Regions from separate parts of the Paenarthrobacter sp. CCNWLY172 genome, predicted to be linked through region 1. Evidence: riboswitches for the same ligand, from Rfam matches in the RefSeq annotation. Region 1 holds a riboswitch; each other region holds the start of a gene.

What was found. A riboswitch is a leader RNA that binds a small molecule or an ion and turns the genes downstream of it on or off. The one in region 1 is predicted to bind S-adenosylmethionine.
Region 2: it holds a riboswitch for S-adenosylmethionine, as region 1 does, so the genes downstream of both, metX (homoserine O-acetyltransferase MetX) here and WBN73_RS17030 (hypothetical protein) in region 1, are expected to answer to the same signal.
Region 3: it holds a riboswitch for S-adenosylmethionine, as region 1 does, so the genes downstream of both, WBN73_RS08165 (DUF1737 domain-containing protein) here and WBN73_RS17030 (hypothetical protein) in region 1, are expected to answer to the same signal.
Region 4: it holds a riboswitch for S-adenosylmethionine, as region 1 does, so the genes downstream of both, WBN73_RS05650 (aminotransferase class V-fold PLP-dependent enzyme) here and WBN73_RS17030 (hypothetical protein) in region 1, are expected to answer to the same signal.

Annotation. Positions count from the first base shown of each region.
Region 1 is NZ_JBBEGB010000011.1:78,404-82,609, reverse strand. Features, by position in the region: gene WBN73_RS17045 (matrixin family metalloprotease) at 1-268, opposite strand, end outside; gene WBN73_RS17040 (VIT1/CCC1 transporter family protein) at 353-1,525, opposite strand; gene WBN73_RS17035 (hypothetical protein) at 1,758-1,949, shown strand; gene WBN73_RS17030 (hypothetical protein) at 1,946-2,245, opposite strand; SAM riboswitch class IV at 2,262-2,381, opposite strand; gene WBN73_RS17025 (sodium:solute symporter) at 2,509-4,044, opposite strand.
Region 2 is NZ_JBBEGB010000002.1:45,498-49,703, forward strand. Features, by position in the region: gene WBN73_RS03130 (winged helix DNA-binding domain-containing protein) at 1-474, shown strand, start outside; gene WBN73_RS03135 (hypothetical protein) at 550-957, shown strand; gene metX (homoserine O-acetyltransferase MetX) at 1,019-2,140, opposite strand; SAM riboswitch class IV at 2,156-2,272, opposite strand; gene WBN73_RS03145 (bifunctional o-acetylhomoserine/o-acetylserine sulfhydrylase) at 2,456-3,796, opposite strand; gene WBN73_RS03150 (VOC family protein) at 3,998-4,206, shown strand, end outside.
Region 3 is NZ_JBBEGB010000004.1:306,363-310,568, forward strand. Features, by position in the region: gene WBN73_RS08155 (NtaA/DmoA family FMN-dependent monooxygenase) at 1-501, opposite strand, end outside; gene WBN73_RS08160 (SulP family inorganic anion transporter) at 656-2,359, shown strand; SAM riboswitch class IV at 2,446-2,557, shown strand; gene WBN73_RS08165 (DUF1737 domain-containing protein) at 2,571-2,837, shown strand; gene WBN73_RS08170 (rhodanese-like domain-containing protein) at 2,834-3,244, shown strand; gene WBN73_RS08175 (O-succinylhomoserine sulfhydrylase) at 3,245-4,206, shown strand, end outside.
Region 4 is NZ_JBBEGB010000003.1:177,439-181,644, reverse strand. Features, by position in the region: gene rsgA (ribosome small subunit-dependent GTPase A) at 1-443, shown strand, start outside; gene hisN (histidinol-phosphatase) at 498-1,310, shown strand; SAM riboswitch class IV at 1,495-1,608, shown strand; gene WBN73_RS05650 (aminotransferase class V-fold PLP-dependent enzyme) at 1,641-3,050, shown strand; gene WBN73_RS05645 (class I SAM-dependent methyltransferase) at 3,124-3,948, shown strand; gene WBN73_RS05640 (metal-dependent transcriptional regulator) at 3,958-4,206, shown strand, end outside.

The DNA.
Region 1 (4,206 bases):
GGGCGTCCGCCTCCTCAAATCCGGGCGGCGGGGCGTCTGCTGCACGTGCTGGCGCCGTCTGCTTCTGCCCGGGTGTCCCGTCGTGCGCGGCACCAGGGACGCTCACACCCGGGAAAAGGGCGGTGATCCGCGGGTCTCCATGCAGGAATCCGCTGACCAACACTGCCACCACAGCGGCAATTCCGGCCATGAGCACGCCACGGAGAATGTGCCAGGCCGTGCCGGTACGCCGGTGCTTTGGCGCACGCGTTTCCCGCTCCGAGTCCACGGTTCTCCATTCCTCACGCCCTGGTCACGCGGGGCAGCGCGGAGGACGAACCAACATTACGGGCTGCGGGGGGAACCGTCCAAACTAGACGATGGTTGCCCCGAACACCAGGCCCAGCCCATACGTGGCGGCAGCCGCTGCAAGGCCGATCGCGAGCTGGCGCAGCCCGCGGCTCAGCGGCGAGGTCCCGGACAGCAAGCCCACGACGGCGCCGGTCGCCAAGAGCGCGATGCCCACCAGCACACCGGCCACCATCAAGGCGGCAAAGCCCGTCATGCCGAAGATGAAGGGCAGGATGGGAACGATGGCACCGGACGCGAAGAAGCAGAAGCTGGACATCGCTGCGCCCCATGCCGAACCGACGGATTCGTGCTCGTCGGTGGCAGGTTTCTCGGGCTGCAAGGAGAGGCTGGGATCGCAGTCGCAGCTGAACAGGCCCATTCGCTCTGCGGCGCGATGCTCAGCGGCCTCGCGCGTCATGCCGCGGGCAAGGTAGACCAGCACCAATTCGTTGTGTTCGATGTCCAACGACGGTGCTGCCGTGAGAGTGGCTTGGGTGGGCAGCGTCGCGTTGAGCAGTTCCCGCTGGGAGCGTACAGAGACGTACTCGCCGGCGCCCATGGACAGTGCGCCCGCCAAAAGACCTGCCACACCGCTCATCAGCACCACCGGACTGGGTACGCCGGTGGCGGCCATGCCCATGACCAGCGAAAGGTTGCTCACCAGGCCGTCGTTGGCGCCGAAGACCGCGGCACGGAAGGTCCCGGAGAGCCGGTTCCGACCACGGGTAGCCAGGCCCCTGACCACCTCTTCGTGGATCTGTTCGTCAGCCACCATGGCGGGTGTTGCCGCGGGTTCGGAGCCGTAGGGGGAGCGGCCTTCTGCGCGTTGGGCCAGGGCCAGTACAAAGACCGACCCGAAGTTGCGGGCCAGGAATCCCAGGAACTGGCTGCGGGCTGACGCGGCCTTGGGCATTCCGGCGTGCTCACCCAGGAGCTTGAGCCAGTGGGCCTCGTGCCGGCCTTCGGCCTCGGCCAGGGCCAGCAGGATTTGGCGTTCTTCGCCGTCGCGCCTCTGGGCGAGTTCGCGGTAGACAGCGGCCTCGGCGCGCTCGTCGGCGAGGTACTGACGCCACCGGCGGATGTCGGCGTGCGAGGGCGCCGCGGGTTCCGTTCCGACGTTCTCGAGGGCTGCCGATTCCGGGGTGGGGTCCGGAGCTGGGCTCGACGAACCGGGGGATTCCTGGTGCTGTTGCACTTTCTCTCCTGTGCTGGGTGGGGTAATTGCGGCCCCATTGCACGCCCCACTGTACCGCTTATCTGCGCGGTTTTTTGGCTGGTATTCCTCACTTGGAATGTTCGGCGCACCGTAATTTCCGGCCGTCCTTGACCCCCGACTTAGCCGGTGCTCAGATGGAAGGACAGGGGCGGGGGCCCACCCCGCACACGTTCAACAGGGCTTGAGCGGCCCACGAGACGGAGGTTGCACCATGAACACCACCGAATCACACGCCAACTACCCGGAACGGACCACCATTGAGTCAGATCCGGCCTACGACTACGCCGAGGACCAGGAAGTGGACGAGGCCTGGGTGGAAGAAGTGGACGCCCCCGAGGACGACGAACGTGTGGTCCCCATCGACGAGACCGAGGAATTCCGCGAAGCAGACGAGGAAATCTAGGCGGGCTCCTCGTGGCTGAGTGTGTAGTGAAGCTGCACGCCGGCGCGTTTGCCGGCCGCCGCAACAGTCACGGTTAGGGTTCTCGACGCATCACACCAAAGGGTCGGCCGGACCGCTCGGGCCAACGCCTGCGCGATCAGGTGCGGTTGGGGATGTCCGAACCGCATGGTTCCGGCCTTGGCAGTGATGGTCACCGTGCCCAGGAAGAGGTCGACGGCGGGAATCACCGCGACTGTGTGGGTGGCTGTTGTTGCCGGGGTACTGGTAGCCGGGGTGGTATCGCCTTGGTACGGCAAGGGACTGCTCCTTGGGGGAGTGCTCTTGCCCGCTCGGTTGTCTCTGGTCCGGGACGGGCCGCTTCCTCATCCGAACCACCCGTGAACATGGGGTTGGTGTGTGGCCAGTCGGAGCTTGGCACCACATCTCTTGAAGCTGGGACCACCTTACCGCACGGCTGTCCAGCAAGTTGGGGCGCCCTCTTCCCGGGGACAAAACAACGGCGGCGCCACCCCGGAAAGGGGAGGCGCCGCCGTCGAATTTTGCTCTGTTGCTTGCAGCGCTACTTGTGGCTGCTGACCGGGTGGGCCTCAGGCGGGAGTTCCTCAGAGACGGCACCGGCAACGCGCTTGTCCCAGGCCTCGCGGACTGCGGGATCAGTGGGCGGGGTGAGCAGTGAAATCACTACGTAGGCGATGAACGAAGCGGCGAGACCGTAGTAGATCGGTTCGTTGGCGTAGACGCCGTCCGCGCTCGGAATGACACCCAGGGCGAAGAGGATCAGCAGGGTCAGTGTCAGCACCGATCCAACTGCCATGGACCATGCAGCGGCGATGCCCGTGCCGCGCTTCCACACCAAACCGCCCAGGATTGCGACCAGGAGGCCACCCACCAGGATGTCGTAGGCGATGGTGAGGGCAATCACCACGTCCTGAGCCGCCATGGAAATCAGTACTGCCACGATGCCGAGTCCAAGAACCCAGTAGCGGTTGGCTTTGACGTCGTGCTCGGGGTTTTCGCTGTCATCGGTGTTGATGTTCTTGCCGAACCAGCTGGCCACGAACGGGACAACGTCCGCACGTGCCACCGTGGCTGCGGCGATCAGGGCGCCGGATGCGGTGGACATCATGGCCGCAACAGCCGCGGCCATGACCAGGCCGCCGATGCCGACGGGCAGGATGTGGGTTGCCACCTCGGCGTAAACAACGTCCTTGCCGAGGTTGGTGACATCGATGTCCGGCAGTGCCACCCGGGCGGCCAAGCCGATCAGGGCGCCGGCGATGCCGTAGAGGATGCAGTAGACGCCGGCCGTGGCGCCGCCCCAACGGGCAACGGCGGGGGTCTTGGCAGTGAAGACGCGCTGCCAGATGTCCTGACCGATCAGGAGGCCCAGTGTGTAGACCACGAAGTACGTGATGATGGTCTGGGCGCCGATGCCATCGATCTGGAAGAAGGTCTCATCGAGGCGCTCACGGATGCCGTCCATGCCGCCGGCAGCGTTCAGGACGAACGGGAGCATCAGGAAGAAGATACCGACGGTCTTGATGATGAACTGAACCTGGTCGGCCAGCGTGATGGACCACATGCCGCCAATGGTGGAGTAAACCAGGACGATCGCGCCGCCAACGGCGATGGCAAGCCAGCGTTCCCAGTCGAAGAGCACCACGAAGATGGTGGCGTAGGCGCCGGTGGAAGTAGCGCAGAGCATGAGCGTGTACGCCAGCATGACGATGCCGGAGGTCTGCGTGGCCCTGCTGCCGTAGCGAAGGCTCAGCATCTGGGAGACCGTGTAGATCTTCAGGCGCTGGATGGTGCCGGCGAACAGGAGGCTGAGCAGCAGCACGCCTGCGCCGATGGCCACTACCAGCCACATGCCGGAGATGCCGAACTTGTAGCCGAGGCCGACGCCGCCCACGGTGGAAGCGCCACCGAGGACCACAGCGGCCATGGTGCCGGTGTAAAGGAACGGTCCCAGGCGGCGGCCAGCCACCAGGAAGTCGCTGTTGTTCTTGGTGCGGGACTTGCCCCACCAGCCGAATGCCAGCATGGCGAGCAGGTACACCACCACGATTGCGATGTTTATAGCCGAAGATTCCATGAGCGGTCCTTGGAGCTGATGCACGGAGGTTGGGGTTTTCGACGATACTCCTGCGAAGCGTCGAAGTCTCTGTGCTGATGGTTGGAGATTGGGGAAGGGTGTTGTGTGCCTCACAGACAACACTTGTTGCCTATGAGGATATGTTGTGATCGGAGTAACAGT
Region 2 (4,206 bases), on a different contig from region 1:
GACTGCGCCGCGTGGTCCGGGCTGACCATGAAGGACGTAAAGCTGGGCATCCAGGTGGCCGGCAAGCTATCGCCGGGCGCTCTGGCATCACTCGCCATGGACGGCCTGGAGTTTTACCTGGCCCCGGAAGACGCCGTCGAGCTCACCAACTCCGGGGGCCCTTCGCGTCTGCCTGGCGCAGGACTCCCCCGCATCGACCTCATCCAGTGCTACGACGAATACGTCATGGGCTATTCGCAGTCCCGGCACTATCTGGGTGGGACAGCACCGTACTTCCCCGAAGACAACGGGCCCATGCACGTGGTCCTGATGGATGGCAGGTTGGCCGGATGGTGGCGCCATGGATTCTCCGGCGGAGCCTGCCACCTGGATGTCCGCATGAACCGGCCCACAAGCCCTCCCGAACAGATGGCCCTCGACGCCGAAGTGGAACGCTATGGGCAGTTCCTGGGCATGGAGGCCCGCCTCCTCTGAAGCCCTCATTGCAGGCGCCGGAGTTCACGCCGTACGACCGGGCTAAGCTGGGATACGACCTAGGAGGCCTGCACTGTGAACAATCTGATCTTCTGGATCATCGTCTGCTCGTGGCTGATTCCGCTCGGGATCCGCATGTACAACCGATCCCGCGCGCGCCGGATCCAGAACGGAACCTTCCGCAGCCCCGGTTATCCCCCGCAGCAGAACCTGCCCGGCCCCGGTTACCCGGCACAGAATTACCCGCCGCAGAACTACCCCGGCTATCCGTCTGAACCGACCGTCATCCGCCCTGTGGATGACGCGCCGCAGCCCGGGCCGCCGTCGAACACTTTCTCCCCCACGCCTTTCCCGGCCACCAACGGATCGGAGCCGCAAGGCTACCGTGCCCGCAAGCTGGCAGAGCTGGACGCAAAGTTCAGCAACGGGGAGATCGCCATGGAGGACTACATGAAGCAGCGCGGCGACATCATGAACGGCTAGCCTGGCGGCCAACCCGGCGTCCTGCAGCCGCTACTCAACTGTCCGGCAACGGCCACTCAACTTAGGCGAAGAAGGCTCCGCGGAGCTGTGCTGAGAGCTGGCCGATTTCCGTCAGGAACCCGTCGTGGCCGATCGGCGCCTCAATGATATGAACCGGAACATCACCCGGCAAGGCTGCCGCCAATTCCCGGGATTGCGCCGGGAAATACAACCTGTCGCTGTCCACCGCCGCAACGAAGAACTCCGCAGTGGTACGCGACAAGGCTGCCTCCAGAGATCCACGGCCGCGTGCGACGTCGTGGGACATCAGGGCTTCAGTGAGGGCGATGTAGCTGTTGGCGTCAAATCGTCGGACGAGCTTTGTTCCCTGGTGGTCCAGGTAGCTCTCCACCTGATAGCGGCCACGCTCCCCCAGGACCGCAGCGGCAAGAGGTGTCTCCAGGTGCTGGGCTTCACGGCCAAAGCGGAAGTCCAACTCCAGTGCGGAGCGGTAGGTGATGTGGGCGATGCGCCGGGCCAAGGCGAGCCCGTGTTCAGGGGCAGTGCCACCGTAGTAGTCGCCGTTGTTGAAATTCGGGTCCTGACGGATGGCCAGGGTTTGGGCCTGCGCAAAGGCGATCTGCTCGGCCGTGCTGTAGGCACCTACGGATATCACGGCACAGCGTTTCACCCGCTCTGGGAAGGTCACTGCCCACTCCAACGCACGGGCGCCACCCATGGAACCGCCCAGCACGGCATGCCAGGCCTCGATTCCCAGGGCTTCGGCCAGGCGCGCCTCCGCCTCGGTGCTGTCGCGCAGGGTGACCAAGGGGAACCGGGAGCCCCAAGGACGGCCGTCCGGCGCCTCCGAGGACGGTCCAGTGCTGCCGTAGCAGCCACCCACGATGTTGATGGAGATGACAAAGAACCTGGTGGTGTCGATGGTGGCACCGGGGCCTACCAACTGCTCCCACCATCCTTCTTCGTCCGTAGCTCCCCGGGCTACGTGTGTGCTGCCCGTGAGGGCATGCTGGATGAGCACGGCATTGGAGGCATCGGCGTTCAGCTGCCCCCAGGTCTCATAAGCGAGGACGACGTCGGGAAGGAATCCACCGGCTTCAAGGTCCAGCGGCCCAATGGCGGCGTACTTGACGGTTCCGTCTTCTTCTCCGGATTTTGGAAGGGCTGCAGCAGTGATGGTCATTCCTTTGACACCTTAAACTCGCGCTTGCCCGTCGCCTTGGGTGCGAACAGGCCAGGTCTTCACCCGGGGCACCCCACCGCGGAGGAGGGTTGCCGGCCAGCAAGCCGGGGCTATGCGCTGGCACTCATGACCTATACGAAGAGTCTAGGAAATACAGGGCGGGTATGGCGAAGAATGTGACATCAGTGTGACGCTTTAGGGCGTTTTCGTTCACGAAGCAGCACTCCGGAATGCCGCCCGGCGAATAATCGTCGGTCCGGGCGGCCTCCCAGGAAGGTGGCGGGCGTGGTCGCGCCGTATTGTTCAGGTCCGGATTCAGGCTCCCTTGGCGGCCCGGAATCCGGCTTCGAGGTCGGCGATGATGTCATCCACGTGCTCAATTCCCACGGACAAGCGAACCAGGCCGGGGTTAACACCGGCCGCCAGCTGCTGTTCAATTGTCAGCTGGCTGTGCGTAGTGGACGCCGGGTGAATGACCAGCGAGCGGACATCGCCGATGTTGGCCACATGCGAGTGCAGTTCCAGTCCGTCCACGAAGCGCTTGCCCGCTTCAACGCCACCTTTGATGTTGAACGCAACAATGGCGCCGGTGCCTTGCGGACCATACTTCCGGCCACGGTCGTACCACGGACTGGACGGCAGACCCGCGTAGGCAACCGATTCGACGTCGTCGTGGGCTTCCAGCCACTGGGCCACTTTGGTGGCGTTGGCTACGTGACGCTCGACGCGCAGGCTCAGCGTCTCCAGTCCCTGGGCAATCAGGAAGGCGTTGAACGGGGACACAGCGGAACCGAGGTCGCGAAGAAGCTGGACGCGTGCCTTCAGGACGTAGGAGAGGTTGGCGCCGAGCGCCCCATCCTTGCCAAGATCCCGGGCGTAGACCAAACCGTTGTAGCTGGGGTCCGGGGTGTTGAAACCCGGGAAGCGCTCCGGGTCCTTGCCGAAGTCGAAGTTGCCTGAGTCCACGATCACGCCGGCGATCGCGGAACCGTGGCCACCGAGGTACTTGGTGGCGGAGTGGACCACGATATCGGCGCCCCACTCGATGGGACGGATGAGGTAGGGAGTGGACAGTGTGTTGTCGACGATGAGTGGCACGCCGGCCTCGTGGGCGGTGCGGGCGACGCCCTCGATGTCCAGTACGTCCTGGCGCGGGTTGGAAACAACCTCGCCGAAGAACAGTTTGGTGTTCGGCTGGACGGCATCACGCCACTGCTCCAGGTTGTCCGGGTCCTCCACGAAGGTTACCGAGATGCCGAACTTCTTCAGGGTGTGCGCCAGCAGGTTGTACGTACCGCCATACAGGCTGGGGCTGGCCACGATGTGGTCGCCGGCCTCCGCGATGTTGAGGATGGCGAAGGTCTCCGCAGCCTGGCCGGAGCTCAGCAGGAGGGCGCCCAAGCCGCCTTCGAGGCTCGCGATCCGCTGCTCCACGGCATCCTGCGTCGGGTTGCCGATCCGCGTGTAGATGGGCGCGAGCTCGGCCAGGGCAAACCGGTTGGCTGCGCTCTCGGCGCTGGGGAACACAAAGGACGTGGTCTGGTAGATCGGCAGTGCCCGTGCTCCCGTGGCCGAGTCAGGCTCCTGGCCTGCGTGGATCTGGCGGGTTTCGAAAGACCATCCTTGGGACATGGAGTTCTCCTGTTCGTGGCGCATGGGTTCTGTGGAAACGTGCTGCGTGTGAGCTGGGGCCAGTCTAGGAAGTGTCCGGAGCCTTGGACAGCTTTGTGACGCCGGTGGAATCTTTCGGTCTTTCAGCGTCGCCGCATGACGCGGCACGGCACCGGTTATGCACATCCCACCTTAGTTAGGCTTGACTTAGCTGAGACCCCGATCACAAAGTGCCAAGATGAAGCCATGCGCATGGATCACGTCTCTTACGCCTGTGAACGAGATGGCCTTCTGGCCACTACCGAACGAATTTCCGCGGCACTGGGAGTGGACGCTGTCCGGGGCGGAGTGCACCCGCGCTTCGGTACCCGGAACATGATCATTCCCCTTGCGGATAACAAGTACTTGGAAGTGGTGGAGGTCCTGGACCACCCCGCTTCCGACAAAGCACCCTT
Region 3 (4,206 bases), on a different contig from region 1:
CGCTTTTTCATACCTAAGGTCGTGTTCAATCTGTTGATCCAACCCGTAGTTCTGGGCGGCGAGGTCGCTGCCGGACGTGACGACGTTCCAGCCCAACTGGCCCTCTGAGAAGTGCTGCAACGTGGCCAAAAGCCGGGCGGCCGTGAAGGGCGGGTAGAACGAGGCGCTGACGGTCGGCACGATTCCCAGGTGCTCGGTGGCGGAGAGCAGGTAAGGGACCAGCGCCAGCGGATCGTGTTTCGGCGCAAAGGAGGCATGAGCCAGGGACACTTCGGCCGATCCGCCATACGTGTCCGGCACGGTGAGGGAATCCTCGATGATGAAGAGGTCCAACCCGGATTGTTCGAACGCCCGGACTGCGTCCTGGTACAGGGCTGGCTTCTTCCAGTCGTAGCCCAGGCCGTAACCGGGCGTCCCCCACCCCTGGACACCGAATCCATGGCCCACAAACCATCCAAAATGCAGCATGGGCTTGAGTGTAGAACTGCTCTGTCCGTTCACCGCGACCTGATTTCATGCGAAGTTACAGGAGGACGTACTGGGTCAATTATGCTCCCGGGGCGTCACATTTGAACGCGGCCGGAGACGGTCCGTATTTTCCACATAAGGCGTATGTCGTGTTCCACAATCAGCAGGGGTCGGGAATGATCGCTGTATGAGTGCAGCAACCTCCCGCCCCTCCGCCAAGGAGCGGCTGTCCAGCGCCTGGGCCCTCAAGGGCTACAAGCGTGAATGGCTGCGGCACGATCTCGTTGCGGGCGCTGCGCTGTTTGCTTTGCTGGTGCCCGCCGGGATGGCCTATGCACAGGCAGCAGGGCTTCCCCCGGTCACCGGGCTTTACGCAACAGTGGTCCCGCTGCTGGTTTATGCGGTGGTGGGGCCCTCCCGCATTCTGGTCCTGGGACCCGACTCTGCCCTGGCCCCTATGATCGCCGCGGCCATTGTGCCGCTGGCAGCGGGAAGCAGCGAAAAATCCGTGGCGCTGGCCGGCTTGCTGGCCGTGTTGATCGGGGCGCTCATGCTTGCGGGCTCGGCACTGAAACTGGGAGCCATCACGGGCCTGCTGTCCAAACCCATCCGGCTCGGGTACCTCAACGGAATCGCACTGTTGGTGGCCCTTTCGCAACTCCCGGCGTTTCTGGGTATTGAGGCCGACGGCGACGTCTGGCAAAAGCTCGCGAAGGTTACTACCGGGTTACTTGGCGGCGAGGTCAACATCACCGCGCTGTTGTTGGGAGTGGGGTCGCTGGCGCTCATCTGGATCCCCCGGCTCCTGAAGTGGAAGGTACCCGGCGTCCTGTTGGCGGTGGTTGGCTCGTGCGTGGCGACGGCGGTCTTCGGGCTCAACGACGACGTGAAGGTCACCGGGGTCCTGCCGCAGGGCCTGCCCATGCCCGCACTCGGGGGTATTGGCTGGGCCGACGCTTTGATGCTGCTCCCCGCCGCCGCGGGCATCGCGCTCATGGCTTTCGCTGACACTGGCGTGTTGTCTCAAACATTGGCAGCCAAAGAAGGGAAGAAGGTCTCCGGAAACAGGGAGATGGCAGCGCTTGGAGCAGCCAATGCCGCTACAGGCCTCTTGGGTGGGTTTCCCATTTCAGGCAGTACCTCCAGGACACCGGTAGCCGTGGATGCCGGCGCAAAATCCCAGATGACAGGCGTGGTGGGCTCCGTGCTGGTACTGGCCTTCATGCTGCTGGCTCCGGGAGTAACCGAGTACCTGCCGTCGGCAACCCTGGCCGCCGTCGTCATCGCCGCGGCCATTGCCCTCGCAGATCCTGCCGGCGTCAGGCGGCTCCTGGGGCTGAGCCGCAGCGAGTCCGTGGTGATGCTGGCTGCGTTCCTGGGAGTGCTGACGGTGGGTGTCCTCCAGGGAATCGTGGTGGCCATCGCCTTGGCACTCCTGGACTTTGTCCGCAGGGCATGGGATCCGTACAGAACCGAACTCGGCGCAGAGGAAGGCCTTCCCGGGTATCACGACCTTGAACGCCACCCCGAGGGCAAGCGCATCCCCGGGCTCTTGATCCTCCGGTTTGATGCACCCCTGTTCTTCGGCAACGGACAGGTCCTGGCGAGCTTCGTGAGGGAGCAACTCGACGAGGCCCCGGACGAGTCCGCGGAGCCCGTCACCCACATCATCCTTGCCGCCGAACCGATCACCGGGATCGACACCACAGCCTTGGATGACCTGGTAACCCTGGACGAATGGTTGGCCAGAAAAGGAGTGGATCTGGTGTTTGCCGAGCTCAAAGGGCCCGTGAAGGACAAGTTGATCCGCCTCGGCACGGCGGCCCGTTTTACGCCGGACCACTTCTACCCCACTGTCGGCGCGGCAGTGCGGGAGCTCAAGGACCGATAGTGGATCAGCCTCCGATTACGCAACATGACGACGGTGCAGCCGCCCGCAAGTGCAGCCCGACGCCCGTGGATGTTACGTTTTTCTTGAGTAATGAGTACCAGCGCAAAGCCCTGACTTGCTGGTCGGCAACCCTCTCTCCGGCGGGGTGCCTCAGGTGACTACTCGGCGTATCGACAACTCGAACTGCAAGCGTGACTGAGGAGCACCAGCAATGCCTGAACCCACTGAAGAAAAACTCTCCTACCGCCTGATTACAGGCCCGGATAACCGCGATTTCTGCGAGCGTATCCACAACTCCCTCGCCGAAGGCTATGTGCTCCATGGCAGCCCGGCAGCCACCTTCAACGGCACGGACGTCATCGTGGCCCAAGCCATTGTGCTGCCTGCGGCGATCGCCAATGCTGATGCCGCCGTCGCCAACGCAGTGGACCAACTTGAGAATTACGACGATGAAGAAGCGTTCGAGGGCCACGCATGAGCTACGCAGGTGACCTGACCCCACAGGACGCGTGGGCCAAGCTCGAAGAAGGCGCGATCCTGGTGGATGTGCGCACCGAGGGCGAGTGGGCCCACATCGGCATCCCGGACACCAAAGCCACCGAGAACGATCCCCTGTTCATCCAGTGGAACCTGGCTGGCGGTATCCCGAACTCCCGCTTTATCGAGGACCTGCAGCAGCAGGCACCCGAGGATGACGCCGTGGAGCTCGTGTTCATCTGCCGTTCCGGCCAGCGCTCCATCTCCGCTGCCATTGCCGCAACACAGGCCGGCTTCACGGCGTACAACGTCCTTGAGGGCTTCGAAGGCGAACCGGACCGCTACGGTGAGCGCACCGTAAACGGCTGGAAGAACCGTGGCCTGCCTACGAATCTGGGGACCGAGTAAGTGACTTTCAATCCCGACGCCGCCGGCTGGAGCCCTGACACCCAGGCCGTTCGCGGTGGCCTTGACCGCACCAATTTCCAGGAAACGTCCGAGCCCGTTTTCCTGAACTCCGGCTTTGTCTACGAATCGGCTGCCGCTGCCGAACGGGCATTTACCGGCGAGGACGAACGCTTCGTTTACTCCCGCTACGGCAACCCGTCCGTCGCCACGTTCCAGGAGCGGCTGCGGCTGCTCGAAGGAACCGAGGCGTGCTTTGCGACAGCCTCCGGCATGTCCGCGGTCTTCACCGCTTTGGGTGCCTTGCTGGCTGCCGGCGACCGCGTGGTAGCCGCGCGCTCGCTGTTCGGCTCCTGCTTCGTGATCCTCAACGAGATCCTGCCCCGCTGGGGCGTGGAGACGGTGTTCGTTGACGGCCCGGATCTGGAGCAGTGGCGCGAAGCCCTCTCGGAACCGACCACCGCCGTGTTCTTTGAGTCGCCCTCCAATCCGATGCAGGAGATCGTGGACATCGCCGCCGTCAGCGAACTGGCGCATGCCGCTGGGGCGACTGTCGTGGTGGACAATGTCTTCGCCACTCCCCTCCTGCAGCGCTGCGGTGAGCTGGGCGCGGACGTCATCGTGTATTCCGGCACCAAGCACATTGATGGCCAAGGCCGTGTCCTCGGCGGCGCGATCCTGGGCACCAAAGAGTTCATCGATGGTCCCGTCAAGCAACTCATGCGCCATACCGGCCCTTCCCTTTCCGCGTTCAACGCCTGGGTGCTGACCAAGGGGTTGGAGACCATCGGACTGCGGGTGAACCACAGCTCGGCATCCGCTTTGAAGATCGCGGAGTGGCTCGAGCAGCAGCCTGCCATCAGCTGGGTCAAGTACCCGCTGCTCACGTCCCACCCGCAGTACGAGCTTGCCGCGAAGCAGATGAAGGCCGGCGGCACTGTGCTGACCTTCGAGCTGTCTCCTTC
Region 4 (4,206 bases), on a different contig from region 1:
TCACCGTGATGCTCGGCCACTCGGGCGTGGGCAAGTCCACCATGGTCAATGCGCTGACAGGGGCGGAGAGGGCCACCGGCGGCGTTAACGCCGTGACAGGCCGGGGCCGGCATACGTCCTCCTCCGCTTTGGCCCTGAAACTCGCCGACGCCCCGGCCGGCAGTTGGATCATCGATACCCCGGGCATCCGGTCCTTTGGCTTGGCCCATGTGGACCCTGACCGGATTCTGCATTCCTTCCCGGATCTTGAACCCGGAACTGAAGCCTGTGAGCGGGGATGCAAGCACGACGCCACGGCCATCAACTGCGGACTGGATCCGTGGGTTAACAACGGCCATGCAGGACCTTCAGGAGCAGCGCGGTTGGCCTCGTTGCGCCGGTTGCTCGGTGCCGACCCCCGGATGGAAGCAAAGGAGACCAAGGAACTGGGCACCGTCAACTGATCGTTGCGGCTTCACGTCCCCGCTGCAGGGAGCGTTTCAGGATAGTTTGGTGGCATGACCCATCCCGTTTCCACCTACAACGATGACCTGCGCCTTGCCCACGTCCTCGCTGACTCAGTCGATGCCCAGACCATGGACCGCTTCAAGGCCCTGGACCTGAAGATCGAAACCAAGCCAGACCTCACACCTGTCACTGACGCCGACAAAGCAGCGGAGGAAGCCATCCGGGGTCAGCTCTCCCGGTCCCGCCCCCGGGATGCTGTCCTTGGCGAGGAGTTTGGCAGCAGCGGACACGGCTCACGGCGTTGGATCATTGATCCCATCGACGGGACCAAGAACTTTGTCCGGGGCGTACCGGTGTGGGCAACATTGATCGCATTGGTTGATGAGGGTGAACCCGTGGTTGGCGTCGTCAGTGCACCCGCCTTGGGAAAACGCTGGTGGGCTGCCAAGGACATGGGCGCCTACATGGGCCGGTCCCTTGCCGCGGCCACCCGTTTGAAGGTCTCCAACGTTTCCCGCCTGTCCGATGCCTCCTTGTCCTACTCAAGCCTGTCCGGGTGGAAGGACCGCGGAAACCTGGATGAGTTCCTGGGGCTCACAGAGGATGTATGGCGAACCCGGGCCTACGGCGATTTTTGGTCATACTGCCTGGTGGCCGAGGGTGCAGTGGACATCGCGTGCGAGCCTGAGCTGAACCTGTACGACATGGCAGCCCTCGTCCCGATCGTTACGGAGGCCGGTGGCCGTTTCACCTCCCTGGAAGGCGACGACGGTCCGTTCGGCGGCAACGCGCTGGCCACCAACTCCATCCTTCACTCGGAAGTCCTCAAGCGGCTCAACCCGGGCCTGGACGACCTGCTCTAGGCAGGTTCGTTTCAGGGCACGCACGCTGCTTTTCACCGAATATTCGACGGCGGACGCCTCCTTTTCGAGGCGTCCGCCGTTTTTTCTTCGCCAGATCGGCGATTTACAACCCGGCGTAACAAAGTGCTTAACAAAGCGAAGTGACTTTGGAGGGGCCATCGGAGGTGCCCTAACCTTTTTTACAGGTCACGAGTGCCAGCGCTAAACCCCGGTTTGCTGGCCGGCAACCCTCCATTCGCGGCGGGGTGCCCCGGGTGACGACCCGGCCGGTCCGGAACGGATGCGGCAAGCGCGGATCCCCCTCCGGGGATCCCTCTTGAGTGAGGTCCCATGAGCACAGTTACGTTCGACTCAAACATCATTCCGTCTTTCGCCGGTGAAACCCCGTCTCAGGCAGCTCCCGCTGCACGGCCACTCGCCGCCGTCACTGGCGCTGAGCTGCAGGCACCGCTGATCCAGGGCGGCCACGTCCGCTATGCCAATCTGGACTACGGCGCATCGGCTCCGGCCCTGACCATCGTCTCGGCCTACCTCAACGAGGTCCTTCCTTACTACGCCAGCGTTCACCGCGGCGCGGGTTTTGCGTCCCAGATCAGCACCTCGGTCTATGAGAATTCGCGCAGTATTGTCCGTGAGTTCGTCGGCGGGCGTCCCGACGATTCCGTGATTTTCACGCGAAACACCACAGACTCCCTGAATCTCCTGGCAGGCTGCCTTCCGCAGATTGACGGCCGTTTCTCCGGGGAAGTCCTTTATCTGGACATCGAACACCACGCCAACCTTCTCCCTTGGCAGGGTGTCCCGCACCGCAGCGTCGTAGCGGCCACCACGTTGACCGCCACCGTGGACAAGCTCCGCGACGAATTGGCCCAAGGCGGGGTCAGCCTGCTCGCCGTCACTGGCGCCTCCAACGTGACAGGTGAAATCCTGCCGATCGCAGAACTCGCTGCACTGGCGCACGAATACGGTGCCAGGATTGTTGTGGATGCCGCCCAATTGGCACCCCACCGCCGGATCAACATCACGGAGGACGACGTTGACTACGTGGTGTTCTCCGGTCACAAGCTGTATGCCCCCTTCGGCGCAGGCGTCGTAGTGGGGCGCCCGGACTGGCTCGACGCCGGGATCCCCCACCTGGCTGGTGGCGGCGCCGTCCGTGAAGCCCGCCTCGACTCGGTGAGCTGGGCAACGGGCCCTGCCCGCCACGAAGGCGGCTCCCCCAATGTCCTGGGTGCCGCAACCCTCGCCCGGGCCACCCAGGTCCTCGCCGGGCTGGACCAGGAGGCGTGGCACGCCCATGAAGCCGCCATCCGCAGGTACCTGGTGGATGGCTTGGAGGCCATCGACGGCGTGACCGTGCACCAGATCTTCACTGACTCAGATGACACCATCGGTGTGGTCAACTTCTCCGTGGAAGGATTCGACGCCGGACTGGTGGCGGCGTATCTGGCCGCCGAGCACGGAGTTGGCCTCCGGGATGGACGCTTCTGCGCCCACCCACTGCTCAAGCGACTCGGACTTCCCTCAGGCTCCTTGCGTGCCAGCTTTGGCGTCGGCTCCCGGTTGGAGGACGCCACGAGGCTGCTCGCAGGCATCGAGGGGCTTAAGCGCAACGGGTTGGGCTGGGACTATGTGGTGGACGAGGGCCGCTGGGTACCTGCCAACGACCACCGGACCTACCCGGAATGGGCGCCCAACACGCCCGGCACTGCAGGCGCTGCTCCTTGCACTGTTGACTAAACGCGCTTTACCGCGGCTGCGGTAAATTCGTAGGGTATCTTTTGGCGACCCTGTGAAGGAGTTTTTGGTGGCATTGCCCTCTCCGGCCGCCTCCAGCGGACGGCCCGGCGTTCCCGGACCCGCCGGACCGCGTGGTCCCAAGCTCCACGCTGACCGTCGGAACGAGTTCGGCCAGAGCTTCCAGGACGGTGGCGAGCACTACGATCGAGTGCGGCCCGGTTATCCCCGGGAGTCCGTCGAATGGTTTGTTCCCCAGGGGGCCACGACTGCTGCGGATCTCGGAGCGGGTACTGGCAAGTTCACGGCCCTCCTCGTGGAGCGCGGACTGGACGTTGCCGCCGTCGACCCTTCCACCGACATGCTGGAGCAGCTGCGCAAGTCCCAGCCGCACGTCACCGCGCTGGAGGGAACAGCTGAAGCAACAGGACTGACGGACTCAGCATTCGACGTCGTCAGTGTTGCCCAGGCCTGGCATTGGTGCGACCCACTGGCCGCGAGCACCGAGATAGCCCGTATCCTCCGGCCGCACGGGACCTTGGGACTGGTCTGGAACCAGCTGGATACCGACGTGCCCTGGGTTCATCGGCTCTCGCGCATCATGCATGCCGGAGACGTCCACAAGCCAGGTTTCCGTCCACTGATCGGCCCGGAATTTTCCGGCGTGGAAAGCCACTTCACCCGCTGGTCGGATGCCTTGACGCCCGAAGACATCATGGAGCTGACCAAGTCGCGGAGCTATTATCTCCGCGCCAACGACGCCACCAGGGCGAAAGTCATGGGCAACCTGGAGTGGTACCTCTATGAGCATCTGGGGCACGCACCGGGAGACAGCGTTCCACTGCCGTACGTGACGCAGACCTGGCGGGCGTTCAAGGTGCGCGCTGCGCGGCCACGGTAGGCTTGAGGTGTGAAGACCAGTACGCCCTCCTCCTCGATTGAGGACTACGTCAAGGTCATCTACTCGTACACAGAGTGGCAAGACAAGCCGATAACGTCCTCCCAGCTTGCCCAGCGCCTGGGTGTGGCTAATTCCTCCGTGTCTGAAATGGTCCGCAAGCTCAAGGACCAGGGACTGGTGGACCACCAGCCCTACAGCGCCATTCGCCTGACACCCGCGGGCATGCGCCTGGCATTGGCCATGGTGCGCCGGCATCGC